DNA from 3 places in the Pseudoalteromonas sp. TB51 genome. Region 3 is predicted to be linked to each of the others. Evidence: predicted binding sites of a transcription regulator. Region 3 holds the regulator's gene; each other region holds the start of a gene.
The links. The regulator MetJ, encoded in region 3, represses methionine synthesis genes. The targets are predictions, from matches to a motif close to TAGACGTCTAGACGTCTA.
Positions count from the first base shown of each region.

Region 1: metA (homoserine O-succinyltransferase MetA) is a predicted target of MetJ. The motif match lies at 2,494-2,511, and genes of this name have one in related genera.
Region 2: metK (methionine adenosyltransferase) is a predicted target of MetJ. The motif match lies at 2,251-2,268, and genes of this name have one in related genera.

Region 1 covers NZ_AUTO01000283.1:15,614-20,224, forward strand. Annotated here, with positions in the region: gene L650_RS0116895 (histone deacetylase) at 1-141, opposite strand, end outside; gene L650_RS0116900 (PilZ domain-containing protein) at 204-560, opposite strand; gene ettA (energy-dependent translational throttle protein EttA) at 680-2,353, opposite strand; gene metA (homoserine O-succinyltransferase MetA) at 2,588-3,535, shown strand; gene L650_RS0116915 (homocysteine S-methyltransferase family protein) at 3,525-4,598, shown strand; partial or broken gene L650_RS23895 (dihydropteroate synthase) at 4,607-4,611, shown strand, end outside.
Region 2 covers NZ_AUTO01000330.1:8,079-12,689, forward strand. Annotated here, with positions in the region: gene tkt (transketolase) at 74-2,065, opposite strand; gene metK (methionine adenosyltransferase) at 2,370-3,521, shown strand; gene L650_RS0120815 (hypothetical protein) at 3,830-4,372, shown strand; gene L650_RS0120820 (5-formyltetrahydrofolate cyclo-ligase) at 4,392-4,611, shown strand, end outside.
Region 3 covers NZ_AUTO01000032.1:5,404-10,014, forward strand. Annotated here, with positions in the region: gene priA (primosomal protein N') at 1-394, opposite strand, end outside; gene rpmE (50S ribosomal protein L31) at 627-842, shown strand; gene L650_RS0100835 (malic enzyme-like NAD(P)-binding protein) at 1,363-2,604, shown strand; gene metJ (met regulon transcriptional regulator MetJ) at 2,666-2,986, opposite strand; gene metB (cystathionine gamma-synthase) at 3,255-4,502, shown strand.

The sequences.
Region 1 (4,611 bases), on a different contig from region 3:
TAAATTATTACCTGCAATGCCTAAACCTTTAACCTGCTCATATAAATGAGCAAATTTACTCATTACAAATCGGTGCTTAGGGTCAAAGCTAAACGAATAATTACTGTGATAGACCAAAGGTAAGTGAGGGTTTAGGCGCATAACCGTATCAATAATAAAGTTTGCGCTATGGTAATAAACTTAACTAAGGGAGTCTATTGCTGCTATTCAATCAATGAGGCAAGCTCGCGATGAAGTAATTGTTCATCGGCTAAATTAAGTTCAACTAACCGTTTTAAATAGGTAATGCTGTTTATATCTATATGGTGGCAATTAAGGCCGATGTGTTTATCTTCTATGTGGCAAATAAACACCTCCATTTTTATTTCTATATCGCTTTGTGGCAAGGTAAAGCGCAAGGTGGCTTCGCTATTTTTTGTGCCACTAAACGCCGCGCATTTAGTAATGAGTGCGCCATGTAAAGATACATCGAGTAATTTGCATGGGTAGCTCTCTCCTGCAAATTCTAATTGAGCCGCGGTTGAAAAAAGAATACGCGAGAACTGACGTCGATTTTCCATAAAACGAGTTGCCTTTATTGTAATATTTAAATCAAGCATAGCGGGAAATAGCCCATAGCGATAAAAAATGGCATAAAAAAACCCCGCATAAATGCAGGGTTTGTTATATCAGTTTACAATTAACCAATTTTTTTGTACTTAATACGCTTAGGTTGTGCAGCTTCTGCGCCTAAGGTCTTTTTAAGCCACTCTTCGTATTCAGTGTAGTTACCATCGAAAAAGTTAATTTGGCCTTCGTCGCGGTAATCTAAAATGTGCGTTGCAATACGGTCAAGGAACCAACGGTCATGCGATATACACATTACACAGCCTGGGAACTCTAAAATAGCGTTCTCAAGGGCGCGAAGTGTTTCAACATCAAGGTCATTGGTTGGCTCATCCAGTAGTACTACGTTACCACCCGCTTTTAAAAGCTTAGCAAGGTGTAAACGGTTACGCTCACCACCTGATAAGTCTTTCACAAACTTTTGCTGATCGTTACCTTTAAAGTTAAAGCGGCTAACGTATGCACGACTTGGGAACTCAAAGTTACCAATTTTTAGTACGTCTTGTCCGTCAGATATTTCTTGGAATACAGTTTTGCTTTCGTCCATGTTGCCACGGAACTGATCAACCGTTGCAAGCTCTACAGTTTCACCTACGCTAATGCTGCCGCTATCAGGTTGCTCTTCGCCGCTTAGCATTTTAAATAGGGTTGATTTACCCGCGCCATTGGCACCGATAATGCCCACAATCGCGCCTTTTGGCATACTAAAGCTTAAATCGTCGATTAATACGCGGTCGCCAAAACTCTTGCGTAAGTTATTAACTTCAAGCACTTGGTCACCTAAACGCGGGCCAGGTGGAATAAATAGCTCGTTAGTTTCGTTACGTTTTTGGTAATCAGACTGCTGTAGCTCGCTAAACTGCGCCATACGCGCTTTAGACTTAGCTTGACGACCTTTAGGGTTTGAGCGCACCCACTCAAGCTCTTGAGCAATTGATTTTTGACGTGCTTTTTCAGATTTTTGCTCTTGTTGTAAGCGCGCATCTTTTTGCTCAAGCCAAGAAGAGTAGTTACCTTCCCACGGAATACCTTCACCGCGGTCAAGCTCTAGTATCCAGCCAGCTACATTATCAAGGAAGTAACGGTCATGCGTTACCGCCACAACAGTGCCTTCGTAATCATGTAAGAAGCGCTCAAGCCAAGCAACCGACTCAGCATCTAAGTGGTTAGTAGGCTCATCGAGAATAAGCATATCTGGTTTTTCGAGTAATAAACGACAAATAGCAACACGGCGGCGCTCACCACCTGAAAGGTGCTCAATTTTAGCATCCCACTCAGGTAAACGAAGTGCATCAGCAGCGCGTTCTAAAACATTATCGATGTTGTGACCATCGTGCGCTTGAATAATCGCTTCAAGCTCACCTTGCTCTTTTGCTAGGGCGTCAAAGTCAGCGTCTTCCATTGCGTACTCGTTGTACACTTCGTCAAGGCGATTAAGGGCATGTTTTACTTCGCCAACAGCTTCTTCAACAATTTCGCGTACTGTTTTGCTTTCGTCCAGTACTGGCTCTTGCGGTAAGTAACCAATTTTAGTACCAGGTTGAGGGCGAGCTTCACCTTCAAAGTCTTGGTCAACACCGGCCATAATGCGAAGTAATGTAGATTTACCAGCACCATTTAAACCTAGCACCCCAATTTTAGCGCCAGGGAAAAAGTGCAACGAAATATCTTTTAAAATTGTGCGCTTAGGTGGCACAACTTTAGATACTCGACTCATCGAGAATATAAACTTATCAGGTAAAACCATGGAGGAAAGCCTTCAAATAATAATAAAAATTTCAATGTTGTATTGTAGTGGCTCACGGGTGAAACAGTCAACGAATGGCGGGTTTTAAAGCGCTAATGGCTGCAGGTTGATAAAGTATAAAATCATGAATAAATTTCATTTAGACATCTATACATCTAGAGGTTGATATTTTTAGCATACTGTTCATAATGAGAGCGTATAAATTCTCGGTTTTTATGAGTAGGAGTAAAAAATATGCCAATTACAGTGAAAGACGAGCTACCGGCTATTGCCCGTTTACGTGAAGAAAACGTGTTTGTAATGCCAAAAAGTCGCGCAAAAACGCAAGAAATTCGTCCTATGCGTTTGGCTATTTTAAATTTAATGCCTAATAAAGTAGAAACCGAAGTGCAGTTTATTCGTTTGCTTGCCAATTCTCCTTTACAAGTAAATGTAGAGTTATTGCGCCTAGATACGCACCGCAGCAGTAGCAACTCAGAAGAGCACCTAGATACCTTTTATCGTTATTTTTCAGAAGTGAAAGACAATAACTACGATGCGTTAATTGTTACCGGCGCGCCACTCGCACACCTTGAATACGACGATGTTGCGTACTGGGATGAGCTAAAAGTGATTATTGATTGGGCAGAGCAGCACGTTACCTCTACGCTGTTTTCGTGCTGGGCGGCGCATGCGGCGCTGTATCATCGTTACAATTTAAAACGCGATTTAAAAGAAGATAAACTTTGTGGCGTGTTTACTCACCAGTGTTACTTTGATCACGGAGCACTTACTCGTGGCTTCGACGACACCTTTTTAGTGCCGCACTCACGTTATGGCCACATAGATATAAATAAAATAAATGCCTGCGACGATATAGTGGTATTGGCAGGCTCTGAAAAAGTAGGCGCTTACTTAATGAAAAATAAGTCGGGCAGCCAAGTGTTTATAACCGGCCACCCAGAATACGATGCCGACACATTAAAAGCAGAGTACGAGCGCGATTTACAAAAAAGCCCTGATGCGCCAAAACCCGAAAACTATTTTCCAGATAACGACGCAAGCAAAAAGCCGTCAAAAACGTGGCAAAGCCATGCTTTTTTGCTGTTTTCGAACTGGTTAAATTACTACGTGTACCAAACGACCCCTTATGATATTAATTTAGTTAGCCAAGATGTGAGGACTAACAACTATGCCGAATAACGTGCAAAACAATAATAAACACAGCGAATTAAGCGCTGCATTAAAAGAGCGTATTTTAATTTTAGATGGCGCCATGGGCACCATGATCCAAACTCACAAGCTTGAAGAAGAAGACTACCGAGGCGAGCGCTTTAAAGACTGGCACGTACTAATTAAAGGCAATAACGATTTATTAAGCCTTACAAAACCTGAGTTAATTGCCAATATACACCGCAGCTTTTTAGCCGCCGGTGCAGACATTATTGAAACCAATACCTTTAACTCAACCACCATTTCGATGGAAGATTACGACATGGCAAGCATAAGCCGTGAGGTAAACTTAGAGTCGGCCAAACTCGCACGCGCAATATGTGACGAGTTCACCGCTAAAAACCCAGAAAAACCACGCTATGTAGCCGGTGTGTTAGGGCCAACCTCTAAAACCTGCTCAATTTCGCCAGATGTAAACGACCCAGGTTATCGCAATATTACCTTTGATAAGCTGGTTACTGCGTATGTTGAGTCTACCCTTGCATTAATGGAAGGCGGCGCCGATTTAATACTTATCGAAACCATTTTCGACACCCTTAATGCAAAAGCGGCCTCATTCGCAGTAGAAGAGGCGTTTGAGCAAGCAGGGCGCACATTACCTGTAATGATCTCAGGCACAATTACCGATGCCTCAGGGCGTACGCTTTCGGGGCAAACCACCGAAGCATTTTATAACTCTATTCGCCATATTAAGCCGCTTTCTATAGGCCTTAACTGTGCCCTAGGCCCCGATTTACTACGCCAATACGTAGAGGAGCTTTCGCGCGTATGCGAAACATTTACCTCAGTACACCCAAATGCCGGTTTACCTAACGAATTTGGTGAGTACGACCTAGAAGCAGAGGACATGGCGAAAGAGATTATAGATTGGGGCAAATCGGGCTTTATAAATATTGTTGGTGGTTGCTGTGGCACCACGCCTGCGCATATTCGTGCGTTTGCCAAAGGGCTTGAAGGGGTAAAGCCTCGCGCATTGCCTGAGCTTGATGTTCGCATGCGTTTATCAGGCCTTGAAGCCTGTAACTTAAACTAGGAGCCAACATGAC
Region 2 (4,611 bases), on a different contig from region 3:
ATAACTCAGTTAGCAAACAAAAAAGCCCGCCCTGTTTTACACAGGGCGGGCTTTAAAATATTAAAGCTAACGGTTAAAACAACGCGTTTGCTTTATTTACAATGTTCTCTACTGTAAAGCCAAAGTACTCAAACAGCTCACCAGCAGGTGCCGACTCACCAAAGGTGGTCATACCTACTACTGCGCCATTTAGGCCCACGTACTTGTACCAGTAATCAGCAATACCTGCTTCTACTGCTACGCGGCGTGTAACGGCTGCCGGTAGTACGCTTTCTTTGTACTGTGCGCTTTGCTCTTCAAATACATCAGTACATGGCATAGATACAACACGTACCTTTTTACCTTGACTGCGTAGCTCTGTTGCAGAGTCTTGTGCTAGTTGTACCTCAGAACCTGTTGCAATAATAATTAGCTCTGGCTCGCCGTCACAGCTAAGGATGTAACCGCCCTTTTTAACATCTGCTAATTGCTGTGCGTCACGCGCTTGTTGCTCAAGACCTTGGCGAGTAAAGATAAGTGATGTAGGACCATCTTTACGCTCAATAGCTTGTTGCCATGCAATTGCCGACTCAACTTGGTCACATGGGCGCCAGTTGTATAAGTTAGGCGTTAAACGCATGCTAGCAATTTGCTCTACCGGTTGGTGAGTTGGACCATCTTCACCTAGGCCGATTGAATCGTGCGTGTATACAAAAATGCTTGGTTGCTTCATTAGCGCAGCCATACGTACCGCATTTTTTGCGTATTCAACAAACATTAAGAACGTTGCACCGTAAGGAATAAAACCTTTATGAAGCGCAATACCATTCATAATTGCCGACATACCAAACTCACGTACACCGTAGTAAACGTAGTTACCGCTTGCATCATCTGCAGTTAGCCCTTTAGAGCCATCCCAAATTGTTAAGTTTGATCCAGCTAAATCGGCTGAGCCACCCATGAATTCTGGTAATAACGGGCCAAATGCATTTAATGCATTTTGCGACGCTTTACGAGATGCAGGATTTGCAGGGTTTGCTTGTAGTTGCTCTATGTACGCTTGAGATTTTTCAGCCCAATCGCCTGGGAGTTCGTTGTTAATACGGCGCTTATATTCAGCTGCAAGCTCTGGGTATGCCTTTGCATATGCCGCAAATTTTTCGTCCCAGCTAGATTCAAGCTGTTGACCTTTTTCTTTGCTATCCCACTGTGCGTAAATATCATCAGGGATTTCAAATGCACCGCCAGACCAGCCTAAAAATTCGCGAGATGCTGTAATTTCGTCATCACCTAATGGCGCGCCGTGACAATCGTGGCTACCAGATTTATTAGGTGAACCGTAACCAATCACTGTTTTACAACAAATTAGTGATGGTTTGTCAGTAACACTTTGAGCCTCTGCTATTGCAGCACTAACAGCATCGCTGTCGTGGCCATCAACGTCACTTATTACATGCCAGCCGTACGCTTTAAAGCGTGCTGGTGTATCGTCGCTAAACCAACCTTCTACTTCACCATCGATTGAAATACCGTTGTCATCCCAAAAAGCCACTAACTTGCCAAGGCCTAATGTGCCAGCAAGTGAACATGCTTCATGAGAAATACCTTCCATTAAACAACCATCACCCATAAATGCATACGTGTAGTGATCAACAATGTCGTGGCCTTCACGGTTAAATTGTGCAGCAAGCGCTTTTTCAGCAATCGCCATACCTACCGCGTTTGTGATCCCCTGACCTAGTGGGCCCGTAGTAGTTTCAATTCCTGGTGCATAACCGTACTCAGGATGGCCTGGCGTTTTAGAATGCATTTGACGGAAGTTTTTAATTTCATCAAGTGGTAAGTCGTAACCAGTTAGGTGCAATAGAGAATAGATAAGCATTGAACCGTGGCCATTTGAAAGAATAAATCTGTCACGGTCAGCCCACTCTGGATTAGTTGGATTATGCTTTAGATAATCGCGCCATAATACTTCTGCGATATCGGCCATGCCCATTGGGGCTCCAGGGTGGCCAGATTTGGCCTTTTGTACTGCGTCCATTGACAAGACGCGAATAGCATTTGCAAGTTCTTTGCGAGATGGCATGAATTCTCCTACCTTTATGTGTATTTGCGCGGGTACTTATGTGTTCGTTAATACCCTTAAGTAACTTAAGAGCTGTTATAGCAACCATTCTTACTTAATGTGGGTGCAGTGTGCAATTAAAAACCCCATAAAAATGGGCTATTATGAATATTTTTTAAGACCAAAAAGTTATTACTCATTTTATTTAGACGTCTAGGCGTAAAAACACTATGCAAGGTGTTTTGTTTTAGATAAAATACGCCCCTTAATTTTTTAGCGCTAATACCGACGTTTGTGAAGCGCAATATTTGTGAGCAGAAATACAATGGCAAAACATTTATTTACTTCTGAATCTGTTTCTGAAGGTCATCCGGATAAAATCGCCGATCAAATCTCTGATGCGGTACTTGATGCTATCCTAGAGCAAGACTCTCATGCCCGTGTTGCGTGCGAAACTTACGTAAAAACCGGTATGGTTATGGTTGGTGGTGAAATTACCACTAGCGCATGGGTTGATATTGAAGAAATTACACGTAAAACAGTACGTGAAATTGGCTACACGCATTCAGACATGGGTTTCGATGCAGACTCGTGTGCAATTTTAAACACTATTGGTAAGCAGTCTCCTGATATTAACCAAGGTGTTGACCGTACTAGCCCAGAAGAACAAGGTGCTGGCGACCAAGGCTTAATGTTTGGTTATGCATGTAACGAAACAGAAGTACTAATGCCTGCGCCAATTACTTACTCACATCGTTTAGTACAGCGCCAAGCGCAAGTACGTAAAAGCGGCGAGCTTAACTGGTTACGCCCAGATGCAAAATCTCAAGTAACTTTTGCATACGAAAACGGCAAGCCAGTAGGTATTGATGCAGTTGTACTTTCTACTCAGCACGCTGAAGAAATTTCGCAAAATGACTTAGTAGAAGCCGTGATGGAAACCATCATTAAGCCGGTACTTCCTGCAGAGCTTATTACAAGCGCGACTAAATTTTTCATTAACCCAACGGGTCGTTTTGTAATTGGCGGACCAATGGGCGATTGTGGTTTAACAGGTCGTAAAATTATCGTAGATACATACGGTGGTATGGCACGTCACGGTGGTGGTGCTTTCTCAGGCAAAGATCCATCAAAAGTTGACCGCTCAGCTGCATACGCTGCACGTTACGTAGCTAAAAACGTAGTGGCTGCAGGCCTTGCTGATAAGTGTGAGCTACAAGTATCTTACGCAATTGGTGTAGCAGAGCCTACCTCTATCAGCGTTGAAACCTTTGGTACAAGCAAGCTTGAAGAAGGTCGTTTAATTGAGCTTATTCGTGAGCACTTTGACCTACGCCCTTACGGCTTAATTCAAATGCTTGATTTAGAGCGCCCAATTTACCAACCAACAGCGGCATACGGTCACTTTGGTCGTGACGAATTCCCATGGGAACGTACAGATAAAGCAGACGCACTTCGCGCAGCTGCTGGCCTTTAAGCCAAAATGCATTAAATAATAAACGGCCCTTTTAAGGGCCGTTTTTATATCTAAAGCAAAGGCTAATTATACTATTTATATCAATTGCATTAATTTAGTTGTTTATCGTAGCACCCAATAAATAGTGCAATAACAAAGGAATTTACGGCGTACAGTTATTTTATATAAATAATTTTAACGCAGTCAATGCGCTATTTAATACGCTAAACTAATCGTGTTTTGAATTAAATTGGTATTAGCTAGCCCTCGAATTTCGTACGGTTTTAGGTATATACTCTTTGCATAATAAAAGCTTAAGGGATAAGTAAATGGCCAATAATTTTCGCGTTATGTTTGTAGGACTCGCCGAGGGCACTGAGGCTAAAACGGCCTGCGTAAATTTAGCAAGTAAGCTAAAAACGTCTGAAGATAAAGTAACTCAGTTTTTTAATGGCAAAGCACTCTTTGCACCTAGCAATAAAGACAAAGCCTTAAAGCAAGCCAAATTACTGGCAAGCCTAGGCATTAAAAGTAAGTTACAAGCCACAGGTGAGCTGCCCACTCAAAGCCCTAGCGCAGCTAGTCAGCGTGATGAACGGATTTTTGATGCCCTTGATTACATAACGAGCAGCCTGATCCGCCTAGAAGAAAAACTAGAAGAGCTAGAACAAAGACTTCCAACCAATGAGCTAAAAAGCCCTACAGACGAAAGCGATGAGTGGCAAGAAGATGATCTTATGCTTGACGAGCAGCTCGATGAACCCGTTAAAACGCGTAGCAATACTTTGTTATATTCACTGATTGCCACTGCCGTTTTACTACTTATTGTGCTTGCTGTTTACTTAGCTTTTCCTGATTTAGTGTCTATTTAATCAAAGGTGCGTAATTACAATGAGCAATAAACGTACACACATACGCCAATCTATTCGCCAATTACGCAATAATCTATCAAAAAAACAGCAAGAAAAAGCCGCGACACAGTTAAAGTTGAATTTTACTCAACAGCTAAATAGCGATAAAACAGTCTCAAAAAAACATATAGCCATTTACTTCAGTAACGATGGGGAGTTAGATACCTCATTGTTAATTAATGAGTTATGGAAACAAGGCC
Region 3 (4,611 bases):
GAACCTTTGCGCCTTTTTCGGTAAGGCTAATCATGTTAATGCTGGTTTTATCTGGGTTTTCACCTTGGCGAAGCGCACCTGGCAGCGCAATGTGTATGGTTTCGCCGAGCGGATAGCAATAATAGCGTGCAGTAAAGCTAAGCAGTTCTAAATGCTGTGATGATAAAATAGGGGTTTGGTCAATAACCTCAGTAACCGCTTTAATTTTGTTATCGGGCACGTCGGTATGCGTTTTAAGAGCAAGAACAACCGCTACTTTCTTTTGATTGCCAAAAGGCACTAAAACACGCATCCCTGGCATAATAGGCGCCGAGGGCGAGATGAGTTGTTCATCTATTTTATAATCAAAGGTGCGTGGTAACGGAACTTTAATAGCAACTTCAACAAAACGCATAACAACTCATGTGATAAAGGGTAATAGCTTAATGTACTAAAAATAAGGCTAAAAACCTACATACAAATGGATGCGGTAGCGCTGGTTGGTTACTTTTTTGGCAAAAAGCGTAATTAAAGCTTGTGCGGGGCAAGCTAGTTGGATAAAATCCGCGGCCTATAAATTTGTTTTAACGACGTATGGTGCCAGACTTCGGGTTTGGAGAGCGATGCGGCCTTAACTAGAGGTTCCTATGAAAGAAGGTATTCACCCTAAGTACGAAGCAATTTCTGCAACATGTTCATGCGGAAACAAATTCGAAACTCGTTCTACTCTTTGTAAAGACATTCACCTAGACGTATGTTCTGCGTGTCACCCGTTTTACACTGGTAAACAAAAGATTTTAGACACTGGCGGCCGTGTTGATCGCTTCAACAAGCGCTTCGGTGCACTTAGCAGCAAGAAGTAATTATTGCTGTTTAGTAAAAAAAGCACCTTCGGGTGCTTTTTTTGTGCCTAAAATTCATTATTTTTACTGAAAAACCACCGATTATTGCCGTACTACGTGTGCATAACTATTTCCTGTTCTTATTCTGAATATGCATAAACCTTTGCAGACAAACTCACAATTCTTCTCTATATTTTTTATACGTTAATTTTTAACCAAGCTGCTAAAAGTGCTTATCGTGGCGATATTTGTTTTTAACGGTGATAAACGCGCTATATTGGTGCATTTTACTATTTTACTATTCTGCTATTTTACAAAAATATTGGCAGGGCAAAATGAACCTCAAAAAGCACTTTTTGAATGAATTTTTATTTGTTTAATATTGATAACTTTTAGCGAAGTTGCTGATAAATCACTTAAAATTAACGGATATAGCATATAACAGGATAGACCTGATATTGCTTGGAATTTAAAAATAATAAGAGTATCTTAGCCCCATACTCCCTCTCACTTAACTTAAATTGCAGGATACCATCGCGTTATGTCAGATTTTCGTGAACAAGCATTACACTACCACTCTCACCCCGTTCCAGGCAAAATCAGCATTGAGCTAACAAAACCAGCCGAAACGGTGCAAGACTTAGCATTAGCATACAGCCCCGGTGTTGCAGAGCCTGTGCGCGAAATTGCAGCAGACCCAGCCAATGCATATAAATATACCGGTAAAGGTAATATGGTTGCGGTGATCAGTAATGGTACGGCAATTTTAGGTTTGGGTAATTTAGGGCCATTAGCCTCTAAACCTGTTATGGAAGGTAAGGCGCTTTTATTTAAACGTTTTGCTGGCTTAGATTCTATTGATATTGAAGTTAAGCATCGCACCACCGAAGACTTTATAAATACAGTGGCTAATATTGCCGACACGTTTGGTGGTATTAACTTAGAAGATATTAAAGCGCCAGAGTGTTTTGAAATTGAAAAAGCACTTATTGAGCGTTGCAGTATTCCGGTTTTTCATGATGACCAACACGGTACCGCTATTGTAACTGCGGCAGGTATGCTTAACGCCTTAGAAGTGCAGGGCAAATCAATAGAAGATGCCATTATTGTATGTTTAGGTGCAGGCGCTGCAGCGGTTGCTTGTATGGAGCTGTTAATTAAGTGTGGTGCACTGCGCGAACATATTTATATGTTAGACCGCAAAGGGGTTATTCATACTCGCCGCGATGACTTAAACGAATACAAACAGCTTTTTGCTAACAATACAGATAAACGTACTCTACAAGATGTAATTGCTGATGCTGATGTGTTTGTAGGTGTATCGGGTCCTAACTTGCTTGCACCTGAAGATCTAAAACTAATGGCCGATAAGCCAGTGGTGTTTGCATGTTCAAACCCAGATCCTGAAATTGCACCTGAGCTTGCGCACAGTGCACGTAAAGACTTAATTATGGCAACAGGGCGTTCTGACTTCCCTAACCAAGTTAATAATGTTTTATGTTTCCCGTTTATTTTCCGTGGTGCACTTGATGTACGTGCAAGCGCAATTAACGATGAAATGAAAATAGCCGCTGTTGAAGCTATTCGTAGTATTGCTAAAGAGCCAGTGCCTGAGCAAGTATTAAAAGCAGCGGGTGTAGAAAAGCTCGAATTTGGTGCTGATTACATTATTCCTAAACCGATGGACCCGCGTTTATTACCACGTATAGCCAAGGCGGTTGCTATTGCTGCTGTTGAATCGGGCGTGGCACAAATTGACTTACCGGAAAATTATATGGCGTAATATATAGCGCTTAAACAAAAAAACCTCAGCATGCTGAGGTTTTTTTGTTTAAAAAGACGTTTTATTCTTCGTCTAAAATAGGCACTTCTAAACCCATTTCTTGCATTATTTTTTTAACTTCTTCAGGTACTTTTTCTGCGTTATCTTTACGTAGGTCATCATCATTAGGTAATGGCTGGCCTGTAAAAGCATGCAAAAACGCTTCGCATAGTAACTCGCTGTTTGTTGCATGACGCAGGTTGTTTATTTGACGACGTGTACGCTCATCAGTTAATACTTTTAATACATTTAGCGGGATCGAAACGGTGATCTTTTTAACTTGCTCTGATTTTTTCCCGTGTTCTGCGTATGGGTGAATATACTCACCATTCCATTTAGCCATAAGATGTATCGTTGCCTCAGATTATTAATTTCTCACACGGCGTAAAAAGCGTGTAAATATGCGTGAAATTCTATCGTTTTAAAAAAGATAGTCAAATAATAGATAGCAATCTATCTTAATAAGCTGGCTGTAATAGTAAATACAGCTTTCTTGAAGTTTTACGCGTCTGTTATTTTTAGCCATCTAGAGCTTTAAAAGCTTTGACTTATTATAATGGATAACTTACTCTTTTAGACGTCTAAACATCCAAATTAATCAGGTGACGAATATGAGCGAAAAAAACAAAGCAACCATTGCTGTACGAAATGGGGTTGATGCCGATAAACATCATGGCGCCGTTGTACCGCCAATTTATTTATCGACGACTTATTCGTTTGCCGATTTTGATACTAAGCGCGCATACGACTATGGGCGCAGTGGTAATCCTAATCGCGATATTTTAGCTGACACTCTAGCAGAGCTTGAAGGTGGCGCACGCGGAATTATTACTGCTACGGGCATGGCAGCAGTGCACTTAGCCACACAGTTATTAAATAACGATGATACATTGGTTATTCCTCACGATTGTTATGGCGGCAGCTACCGTTTATTTACGTCGTTAGAAAAGCGCGGCTTGCTTAAACTTAAAGTGCTTGATTTAACTAAACCAGAAAGCCTAGAACAAATTTTAACCATTAAACCTAAATTAATTTGGATAGAAACACCAAGTAACCCTGTGCTGCGCCTAACGGATATTAAAGCCGTGACGGATATAGCAAAACAGTGCGGTGCATTAGTGGCCGCCGATAACACCTTTTTATCACCGGCATTACAAAACCCAATTAAGTTTGGCGTAGATATTGTTGTGCACTCAACCACTAAATATATAAACGGCCATTCTGATGTTGTAGGCGGTGCAGTTGTTGCTGCAACACAAGAGCTTGGTGATGAGCTTGCTTGGTGGGCCAATAACATTGGTATTACCGGCGCACCATTTGATAGCTATTTAACGTTACGTGGTTTACGTACTTTAAATGTGCGTTTAAAACAGCACCAAGAAAATGCCCTGGCAATTGCTAAATACCTAGAAAGCTCTGAGTATGTTAGCCAAGTTTACTACCCAGGCCTTGAATCGCATCCTCAACATGCGCTTGCTAAAGCCCAACAGCTTGGGTTTGGTGGTATGGTTAGTTTTGATATTAAAGGCGATGTGAATGATGCTGCGGCGTTTTTAACAAGCCTTAAAGAATTTAGCTTAGCAGAATCGTTAGGTGGGGTTGAGAGTTTAATTTGTCATCCTGCGACCATGACTCACGCAGGTATGGAAGCTCAAGCACGTTTAGAGGCGGGTGTGGGCGATACGCTAATTCGTATTTCGGTCGGTATTGAAGATATAGAAGACCTACTGGCTGATTTTGAACGTGTATTTAACCTAGTTAAACCTGGGCAAAATAAAAATGTAGGGCGTGTTGGTAAAGCTGCGGGCAATGCCAATGGTGATGTAAAGCAGCAGGCTGCTCATCCAGCTTTGTGGTGATTGAGTATGGTAAAAAGTGTACATAAATTTGGCGGCTCGAGCTTAAGCTCGGGCGAGCGCTATCAAAGTGTGGCAAAAATAATTATTGGCCACACACAGCCTGGCGATT